Regions from separate parts of the Granulicatella adiacens ATCC 49175 genome, predicted to be linked through region 1. Evidence: predicted binding sites of a transcription regulator. Region 1 holds the regulator's gene; each other region holds the start of a gene.
The links. The regulator LexA, encoded in region 1, represses DNA repair genes until DNA is damaged. The targets are predictions, from matches to a motif close to CNAACANNTGTTNG.
Positions count from the first base shown of each region.

Region 2: a site for LexA is predicted at 1,402-1,415, ahead of NQ540_RS08565 (Y-family DNA polymerase). Genes of this name have one in related genera too.
Region 3: a site for LexA is predicted at 1,661-1,674, ahead of ruvA (Holliday junction branch migration protein RuvA). Genes of this name have one in related genera too.

Region 1 covers NZ_CP102283.1:741,429-744,698, reverse strand. The annotation lists gene tkt (transketolase) at 1-397, opposite strand, end outside; gene NQ540_RS03820 (DUF896 family protein) at 589-837, opposite strand; gene lexA (transcriptional repressor LexA) at 979-1,602, shown strand; gene NQ540_RS03810 (PTS sugar transporter subunit IIA) at 1,645-2,139, opposite strand; gene NQ540_RS03805 (MurR/RpiR family transcriptional regulator) at 2,156-2,971, opposite strand; gene NQ540_RS03800 (PTS transporter subunit EIIC) at 3,094-3,270, opposite strand, start outside.
Region 2 covers NZ_CP102283.1:1,739,012-1,742,281, forward strand. The annotation lists gene NQ540_RS08565 (Y-family DNA polymerase) at 1-1,245, opposite strand, end outside; gene NQ540_RS08570 (MATE family efflux transporter) at 1,526-2,878, shown strand; gene NQ540_RS08575 (hypothetical protein) at 3,087-3,270, opposite strand, start outside.
Region 3 covers NZ_CP102283.1:1,160,292-1,163,561, forward strand. The annotation lists gene ruvB (Holliday junction branch migration DNA helicase RuvB) at 1-998, opposite strand, end outside; gene ruvA (Holliday junction branch migration protein RuvA) at 1,011-1,598, opposite strand; gene NQ540_RS05695 (NADPH-dependent FMN reductase) at 1,742-2,281, opposite strand; gene NQ540_RS05700 (PspC domain-containing protein) at 2,703-2,888, shown strand; gene pta (phosphate acetyltransferase) at 3,130-3,270, opposite strand, start outside.

The sequences.
Region 1 (3,270 bases):
CTTCAGCCATAGCCATCCCAACACCGTTTGCAAACCCTTGTCCAAGCGGACCAGTAGTTGCATCTACTCCATCCGTGTCATGTACTTCTGGGTGCCCCGGTGTTTTACTTCCAAGTTGGCGGAAGTTTTTCACATCTTCAATTGATAAGTCATAGCCAGATAAATGTAATAAAGCATATAACATTGCAGATCCATGACCTGCAGATAATACAAAGCGATCGCGATCGACCCAATTAGAACGTTTTGGGTTCACCTTTAAATATTTAGACCAAAGTACATATGCCATTGGCGCTGCACCCATTGGTAGGCCAGGGTGTCCTGAATTCGCAGCTTGAATGGCATCCATACTTAGTGTACGAATCGTATTCACTGCTAGTTGATCGGTTTTATCAAACATACAATCACTCCTTAAATATAGTTTTCCTTAATAGGAACTTACTACTCTATTTTACTAAATTCAAACATTCTTTTGCAACCGTTATTCTAATCTTTAATAAAATAAAGTAACCCCTTGCAAAATTGATTCAATTTTACTAGAGATACAAATAGTAGAAAAAAAGAGGCTGAAAATCCTCAACCTCCTAATCCTTATTCTTCTCCTCGATTATGTAATCCTTTTTCTTTTTGGATTGCTTTTAGTTTATCAGGAGTCACATCATTTCCTTCTTCGTCAACAATTTTTAATCCTTCAATATGATTACGCATGCCTCCACGAAAAGCCTCCAAATACTCTTGACGTAGGAGTTGTTGTTCTTTTTCTTCTGTAGGTGTTAATTTTCCTTCTTTTTTCTTTTTAGCCAATTCATTGATACGACTAATCTTCTCTGGTGATAACATTTCTTCATTCCTTTCCTTTTATTCGTCCCTAGTGTATCACGATTTATAAAAACTTCCTAAAAATCCGATTTACATACGAACATTTGTTTGATTTTCTAGTATGGTCTATGATAAACTATTTTTAAAGAAGGAGATGTTCCGATGACAAATTTAAAAGATTCAAGACAATTAGATGTTTTACAGTTTATTTATAAAGAAGTTCAAGAACACGGTTATCCGCCAACAGTGCGTGAAATTTGTAATGCTGTTCAGCTTTCTTCGACTTCTACCGTTCATGGCCACTTGTCCAGATTGGAAAAAAATGGATTCATTCAGCGCGACCCAAGTAAACCTCGTGCGATTGAATTAACAATGGCAGGATTAAAGGCCATTGGTGCAAAGGCAACTGCTATTCCTATGCTTGGTGTGGTTACAGCTGGTGAACCAATTCTTGCTGTAGAAGAAGCAAGTGACTTCTTTCCAATTCCACCAGAATTACAAAATGAATCCGACGATCTTTTTATGTTGCGTATTAAAGGGGACAGTATGATTAATGCTGGAATCTTTGATGGTGATTCTGTTATCGTTCGTAAACAATCTACTGCAGCTAATGGGGAGATTGTCATTGCAATGACCGAAGAAGACACTGCTACTTGTAAGAGATTTTACTTGGAAAAGGACCACGTTCGCTTAGAACCTGAGAATGACACAATGGAGCCAATTATTCTTCCAAATTGTACTATCCTAGGAAAAGTAGTTAGCTTATACCGTAGTCATATTTTCTAAAACAGAAAAATCCGCTCTATTGAGCGGATTTTTTTATTTTATTTAAGGCTTCATCGTTACTTTCCCAACTTCTGATTTTCCATCTACTGACCCTTCAGTCGCGATAGAAAATGTATCCAATTTATCCATATTTGTAAAGAGAACCATCATCGCTGTATCTTTACCAGCTTCATTTAATGCCTCTAAATCGACCGTGGATAAAACTGTATTCTCGTCCACCTTTTGACCAACAGTTACTGTTGTTTGAAACGGAGCTCCTTTTAATTCAACTGTATCGATTCCCATATGGACTAACACTTCAAGTCCTTCAGGAGTTTTAATCCCCACAGCATGTAACGTTGGAAAGACATTTACAATTTCTCCTTTAACAGGTGAAGTAATCACTCCACTTGTTGGAAGTATCGCAAAACCGTCTCCCATCATTTTACCCGCAAAAACGGGATCATTCACTTGCGTAATTGGAACTATGTCTCCAGATGCTAGTGCATAAACTACTACTTCTTTATCTTTTTTATTCTTTTTGAAAAATCCAAACATTTTATCTTCTCCTTCTTTATTCAGGTTGAATCGCATGCAATGTATTTGAAAAAATAGAATGCTTTCTTTCCTTATCGATTTCCTTGTAATAACTATACAAAATATCAACCACCACTAAAACCGGAAACTGTGGTGAAATTGTCGTCCCTTGTTCCAAAGCATTTTTCATCGCAATAAGAACCAATTCATCGCATTCATGCGATAGTTCCTCGCTCTTTTTAGAAGTGATTAGAACTGTTTTTGCTCCCTGATTCTTTGCAATATTTACTGCCTTTACCACACTTTCATTTGCCGAAACTGTGATTCCAATGACAAGACAATCTTCATCAACAAGCACACGATTCATAAGCATTGTATGCAAATCCGTGATTGCCTCACAAATCATCCCAAGTCTCATAAACCGAAATTTCATCTCTAATGCTGCTAGTCCAGAGCTCCCTTGACCATATATATATACCCTTTTTGCACTGCTGAGCAATTCACAAACTCGAATTAATTGAGCTTCATTTACAAGGGAAAAAGACTTCGACAAAAGCTCAGCATAATCTTCAAGAACGATTTTAGTCGAATTAATATGAAGAGTCGACTCTTCCTTACTTCTCTTTTCATAATCATAAATAAATTGTCGATATCCGTTATATCCGCATTTCTGGGCAAATCTTGTCAGTGACGGAATGGAAACGAATAAACGATTGGACACTTCTTGTGCCGAAAGAGACACTCCTTCTGGAATTGGTTCTAGAAAATACTGTGCAATTGTCTTTTCAATCGGTGTTAAAGTATCGTAAATAGACTCTATAATCGGAACCACTTTTTTCTCGAATGATAACACCTGCATCTCCCCTTTGCATTTGTTTCTTTTATTATAACATACGATGCATACTCTTTTTTAAAATTAAAAGCAGGCAAACTAGACACGAGGGCTAGTTTACCTGCTTTAGTTAAGATTGATTACTAGTCATCTACACCTAAAATTTCATTGATATTATTTTTATAAAGGATAGCTTTAGCTCCATAAATTGCTTGAATGCCACCTTTCACTTCAAGAACATCAACTGCACCGATTTCTTTTAACGTTGCCTTATTTACTTTTTCAACATCTTTAACAGATACGCGTAAACGTGTGATACA
Region 2 (3,270 bases), 970 kb from region 1:
GTAATCGTCGAATAATGAAAATACCGTAATCGCCTCATCTACGAGCCCTTGATAGGAAATCCCTACTCGACGCACCGCACCACTCGTATATTTCTGGCGAAACAAGTCCAATACCACTTCCGTCAGAGGCTTCGTTTGATTCGTGGGGTCGATTTTTCGTTGCGCCTGAATCGATTTTTTCTCCTCCGTTCTAGAGTACCCCACATGAATCGATACACAAGTCGTCTTCTTGCGGACCCTGCGCAGGCGAACGGCCACTTGCTCGGCCATTTCTCTTAAAATCAACTCGATATCGCCCTTGCGACGGTAATCTTTCGGCAAAATTTGCGAGTTCCCGATACCGTGTGATTTCACCTTGTAGGGATGATGGACATTGCTCTCATCGATGCCATTCGCGTGAAACCACAGCTCCACGCCCATAATCCCCAGATGCTTCTTCAATAGATCCGCATCCGCATGCGCCAATTCCTTAATCGTGTAAATCTTCAGCTGGTTCAGCCGCTTTTCCATACGACTGCCAATTCCCCAGAAATCCGTCATCTTCTCGATTCCCCAGACCTTCGTTTCCACGTCCTCGTACGACCAGTTGGCGCGCATATTCTTCGCACTCTTAGCCTCATTATCCAGCGCGAGTTTAGCAAGGAGAGGATTCGCATTAGACATCCCTACCGTTGAATAGAGCCCTGTCTCCTTCCAAATCGCCCGCTGAATTTGCGCGGACAAGAGGTCTAATTTTTCCTTTCTAGAAAGCGTCGGATCCGGGAAGAAATAATTCAAAGAAGTCGTCAAATCGACAAAGCCTTCATCGATGGAATACGGATAAATCTCACTCGTCGTGGCAAAATTTTGCAAAATACGCTGAATCTGCATATTAATCCGGATATACTCGGACATCCTTGGTGGGACAATGACGGTCGCCCTCGCCCACGCCTCGATGAAACGCACGAAGGCCGCATCCGTGGGGAGCCCTTGACGCTCGGCCTTATAATAGGAAAAGCGACGCGTATGAATATCAAACGGCAAGTCGTAGGTTCGACCGACATTTTTGCGCCCAAAGACTTTCTTGAAGACGGGAGAAGACGCCAAAATGAGCCCCTTGCAATTATCCGCGCGACTCATCACACACAACGACGCCTTGAGCGGATGCAGTCCTCTGGCGATGCACTCGACGCTGGCATAGAACGACTTCATATCGATAAACGCAATGTCGCTTCTTGGTTCCAAACTGTAGTTAATCAGACTCATCGAACACGCCTCCCTTCTTGCGATGTTTCGGTTTTAAAACGACTAATTTTTCACGTAGCCCCTAGAAACCTCTCTATAGCAACGTTTCTAAGGGGCTTGTTGTTGAATTTTTTCTCTTTTAGTGCCGAATCTGTTTGAACTACCTTAGTTATAACACGAACATATGTTCTCTTTCAAGCGAAATTCCTTCTCACTTTTCAAAAAATGAAGTCCCCCAAAAAGGAAATTTTTACAAGAAACGTTCTTGAATTTCCCCAAGCGTGCGAGTATAATTTCCCTTATGAAAAAGACCGCTATTAACTTAACAGACGGACCGATTTTGCGGTCCATTATTACATTTGCAATTCCAATTGTTATTTCAAATATATTCCAGCAACTCTATAACACTGCCGATATTATGATTGTAGGGAGGTTCCTTGGGCAGGATGCGCTGGCAGCTGTTGGGGCGACCGCAGCCATCTTTGAACTGATTGTCGGATTCGCACTCGGCGTCGGCAACGGGATGGGCGTCATCATCGCGCGCTACTACGGCGCCAATAACCATCGCCTCTTAAAACGCGCCGTCTCAGCCACCATCGTCATCGGGGCTGTCCTCAGTCTCTTAGTGGCAACCATCGGATTCTTCGGAATGTATCCACTGCTCGAGTTTCTTGGAACACCCGCTAGTATTATCGACCAGTCCTACGAGTACATCTCCATTATCGTGCTCGGAATCGCGGTGACATTTGCGTATAATTTATGCGCCGGGTTGCTGCGTGCTGTAGGGGATAGTCAAGCAGCCCTTTACTTCTTGATTTTCTCAGCGGTGGCGAATATCTTCCTCGATATTTTACTCATTACAACGTTCAACATGGGCGTTGCAGCAGCGGCCATTGCGACGATTATTGCTCAGGGCATATCGGCCGTTCTCTGCTTTATCTATATCAAAAAACGCGCCAGCTTCCTTATCCCGGCCAAAAGTGATTTTGTCCGCGACGACGAACTATATTTAGACCTCCTCAGCCAAGGCTTAGCCATGGGACTCATGTCATCCATCGTCTCACTAGGATCCGTGATGCTACAGACTTCCATCAACGCCCTTGGACCGGTCATCATCAGTGCACAAACTTCTGCCAGACGGATTTTTGCGTTCTCGACCTTGCCATTTGCGGCGATTGCGGCAGCAATGACGACCTTCACTTCGCAAAACTTCGGTGCCAACAAAGTGCACCGGATTGCCAAAGGGATTCGTCAAGGCAGTCTGCTGGCGTTTGGATGGGCGATTCTGGTCTGCATTATTTTATTCTTTGCGAGTCCATTCCTAAACGAACTCGTCTCTGGATCGAGCGACCCGCTTCTACTGGATAATGCCGCGCTGTATAACCGCATCGGATCACTCTTCTATGTACCGTTAGCGCTCCTTTTGATTTTACGAAATAGTTTGCAAGGGCTTGGGCAAAAGGTGACGCCGCTTGTGTCGAGTTTTATCGAGCTGGCAGGGAAGGTGCTTTTCGTGGTGTTTGTGATTCCGCAGGCGGGGTATCTTGGGGTGATTTTTGCAGAGCCGATCATTTGGTGCCTGATGGCCATCTATCTTTCCTACGCCTTCTTGCGTCATCCGCTCATTAAAGAAGTAAGGCATGAAATATTTTGATTGAAAAGAGACAAAATAAAATCCTCGGTGTCTTCATAGTGTTGGACGCCAAGGGCTTCTGTTGACCTTTCGGATATCTTCATAGTAAAGGAAATAACTGTACCGGCAAGAGCCGAAGTCTCTTTGCCTATCGAACTTCAAAGGGCGTCATGTTGATAAAATCAACTGACGCCCTAATTCAATTTTTGATTATTTCCAAACTTTTTATTCATTTTAGTTTAGTAATAGTTTTTATTATTTCATTTTCTTTTACTTTGTTTACCCCTAAGTCTGTTCTCATTGCATTTATTAGAATTTCAATATAATGTAAAGTCTTCTCGGTATCTTGCGGATTATCCGTGTTATTTTGCTTAAATGTATTCCACGCTCTAATTACAGAGGGAGATCCCCAC
Region 3 (3,270 bases), 420 kb from region 1:
GGATACAAGCGCCCTAAGTGAGCATATCCTTCCGGTGTCACCACACGACCGCGTGATGTCCGTTTTAAAAATCCAATTTGTAATAAATACGGTTCATACATATCTTCAATGGTTTCCGCATCTTCTGAAATGTTCGCCGCAATAGCTCCAAGACCAACAGGACCACCATCGTATAAATCAATCATCGCCGTCAACAATTTACGGTCAATATGGTCTAGCCCTTTAGCGTCCACACGTAAGACCTTCAATGCTTGCTGCGTAATTTCTTTTGAAATCATGCCTTCTTCGTATACTTGAGAAAAGTCACGTACACGTTTCAGTAGGCGATTGGCAATACGCGGTGTCCCGCGAGAACGAAGTGCAATCTCAAGAGCGGCTTCATCTTTAATTTCACTATCAAAGACATTTGCACTACGTTTAACAATCTCAGACAGAGAAGCCTCATCATAATATTCCATATGTTCCACAATCCCGAAACGGTCACGAAGCGGTGCAGAAAGTGCCCCCGCACGAGTTGTTGCTCCAATCAACGTAAACGGCGGCAATGGAAAATGCACTGGATGCGCAGTTGGCCCTTGTCCGACTACGATATCTACAAAGAAATCTTCCATCGCAGAATACAGCATCTCCTCCACTACACGTGGCAAGCGGTGAATTTCGTCGATAAATAAAACATCTCCTGCTTCTAAATCATTTAAAAGAGCCACTAAGTCTCCTGGGCGTTCAATCGCTGGACCACTGGTTGTCTTAATACCCACTTCTAATTCATTGGCAATGACCATCGCGAGTGTCGTCTTCCCGAGTCCTGGAGGTCCGTATAGTAACACGTGATCCAAGGCTTCAGAACGACTACGCGCCGCTTGAATATAAATGGCAAGTTCTTCTTTTACTTTTTGTTGACCGATATATTGTTGTAACGTCTGTGGTCTTAGTGATAACTCGTCTTGTACTTCCACTTCGTCAAGCGGGTTTTGGTCAATAAAACGTTCTTCCTCCACGATAATCCTCCATTATTTCATCAATAGTTTAAAGGCCACTTTTAATGCCTCTTGCGTCGTACTTGGAGCAGCAGCTTCCAGTGACTTCCAAATCTTTTTAATTTCTTTTGCAGAATACCCAAGACCAAGTAAGGCTTCTTTTGCTTCTTCAAGAGTGGCTTGGTTCGTTGAAACAACTGCTTTCGTGGTTTCCTCTGGTAGTGCTTCAAACTTTCCTTTCAAGTCAAGAATAATTTGTTGCGCTGTTTTCTTCCCAACTCCTGGGAATTTTGTTAAATAAGTGACATTCCCACTTTCTACAGCGTTCACGAAACCTTCCGTATCGTCATTTGCTAAAATACTCATCGCACTCTTTGGACCAATACCTGAAACACTAATTAATCGTTGGAATAATTCGCGTTCTTCGCTTGAGATAAATCCGTATAAGGTAATCGAATCCTCACGAACAACTTGTTGTACTAAAACTTTAATTTGTTTTTTTAGAGAATCTTGCAAGCGGTATGGGTTTGCAAATACCACTTGATAGCCTACGCCATGCACATCGATAACAATAGCTGTTGGTAAGATATGCGCTAACTCTCCATTTAAGTATTCATACATGAATAATGCTCCTTTTTTATGTCTATATCAGTACAATTCTAGCATAACAGGAAGGTCTAGGGCAAATGTCTGTTCGTATACTGTTCAAAAAAAGCAGCCCCTTCGAAGAGAGACTGCTTCCTTAAGTTAAGTTTGAAATTTAATTATGCATTTAATAATGCTTCAGCTTGTTTTTCAAGTCCTGCTACTACTTCATCGCTTAATGTAACAACACCAGTTCCCCAAGCTTCTGGGTTAATTGTTGCAGCTGTGAAATCACCTACTACTTGCATGCGTACAAATGGTAATAATGATTGATATGAAGCGAATAATTGATCATGCCCAGCTGCTGCCAATGCAGACACTGTTACTACTTTATCTTGTAAAATAGAAGGTCCACTTGGGTTTGATAAATCTAGAGCACGACTCATCCAGTCAATTAAGTTTTTCACTGTTCCTGGAATAGCGAAATTATAAACTGGTGAGAAAATCCAAATAGCATCTGCTTTACCGATAGCATCGCGTGCTGCTTGTACTTCAGGTAATACTGGAGTTTCTAAATCTTGGTTCATTAATGGAAGGTTTGAGTAGTCTAAGTATGATACTGTTGCTTTTCCTTCTAAAAGTTGTACTGCTTTTTCAGCCATTTGATGGTTAAAACTTCCTTTACGTAAGCTTCCTACTACAAATAAAATGTTTTTCATATTAAATACCTCATTTCTTTTTCGTTGTTTTTCCAAGAAAGCGACGTCTTCTCTCTTGGCTTAATTAAAGATTATCATCACTTAAATATTAAAGCAATTTATTTGCTCATAAAAATTATTATAAATTTATAACCTCTAACAATGAACTAGAACCATTGCTATCACGATATTTTTCAAATAGAAATCTAATAAATAATCTTTGGGATGAGATATATTATTTAATAATAAAGTATATAAATTTACTCCATTCTCATAATAAGAATATCAGTCGGAATATGAATATTTTGTGAAATTCACCGAAAATTCATATCTGTTTTTGAAAGAATCTAGTTCTTTCCGTGAAATGTAGTAAAACTAATTGTTTTTCGTAAATAGCCTATGATACATTTAATACAATCTTAATAATTAGGAGTGATTTCATTTGGAAAAACGTTTAACACGTAATGTAAAAGAAAAGAAAATTATGGGAGTTTGTGCTGGTGTAGCTGATTACTATGGTATCGATGTATCATTAGTTCGTATCGGCTGGGCAATATCTGTCTTAGCTGCAGGAACTGGTGCTCTAGCATACGCAGTTTTATCATTTGTACTTCCTGAAGGTGAATAATCGTTCTAAGTAAAAAAAGCAGGTTTAAAACCTGCTTTTTTTGTGCTTTCAGATAAAGTCTCTCTACTTTAGGGAATCCATTATGAGCAAAGCAAAAACGACTCGCGATGCGAGTCGTTTTGTGTAGTTGAGTTCGCCATCGCAGAAATCGCGTCCACTTCCCGGAACGTACGCAGAACATTTCACGTTCCTTTCGTCGTTCCGGTCCAGTGGTCGATTTCTAACCGCGATGTCTCACATCCTAGTTTTCCATCAACGCTTGGTTAGCTGTAATGATCGCTAATTTGTAGACGTCTTCTTCGTTACATCCACGTGATAAGTCAGAGATTGGTTTATTTAATCCTTGTAAGATTGGTCCAATAGCTTCGAAGTTACCGAAACG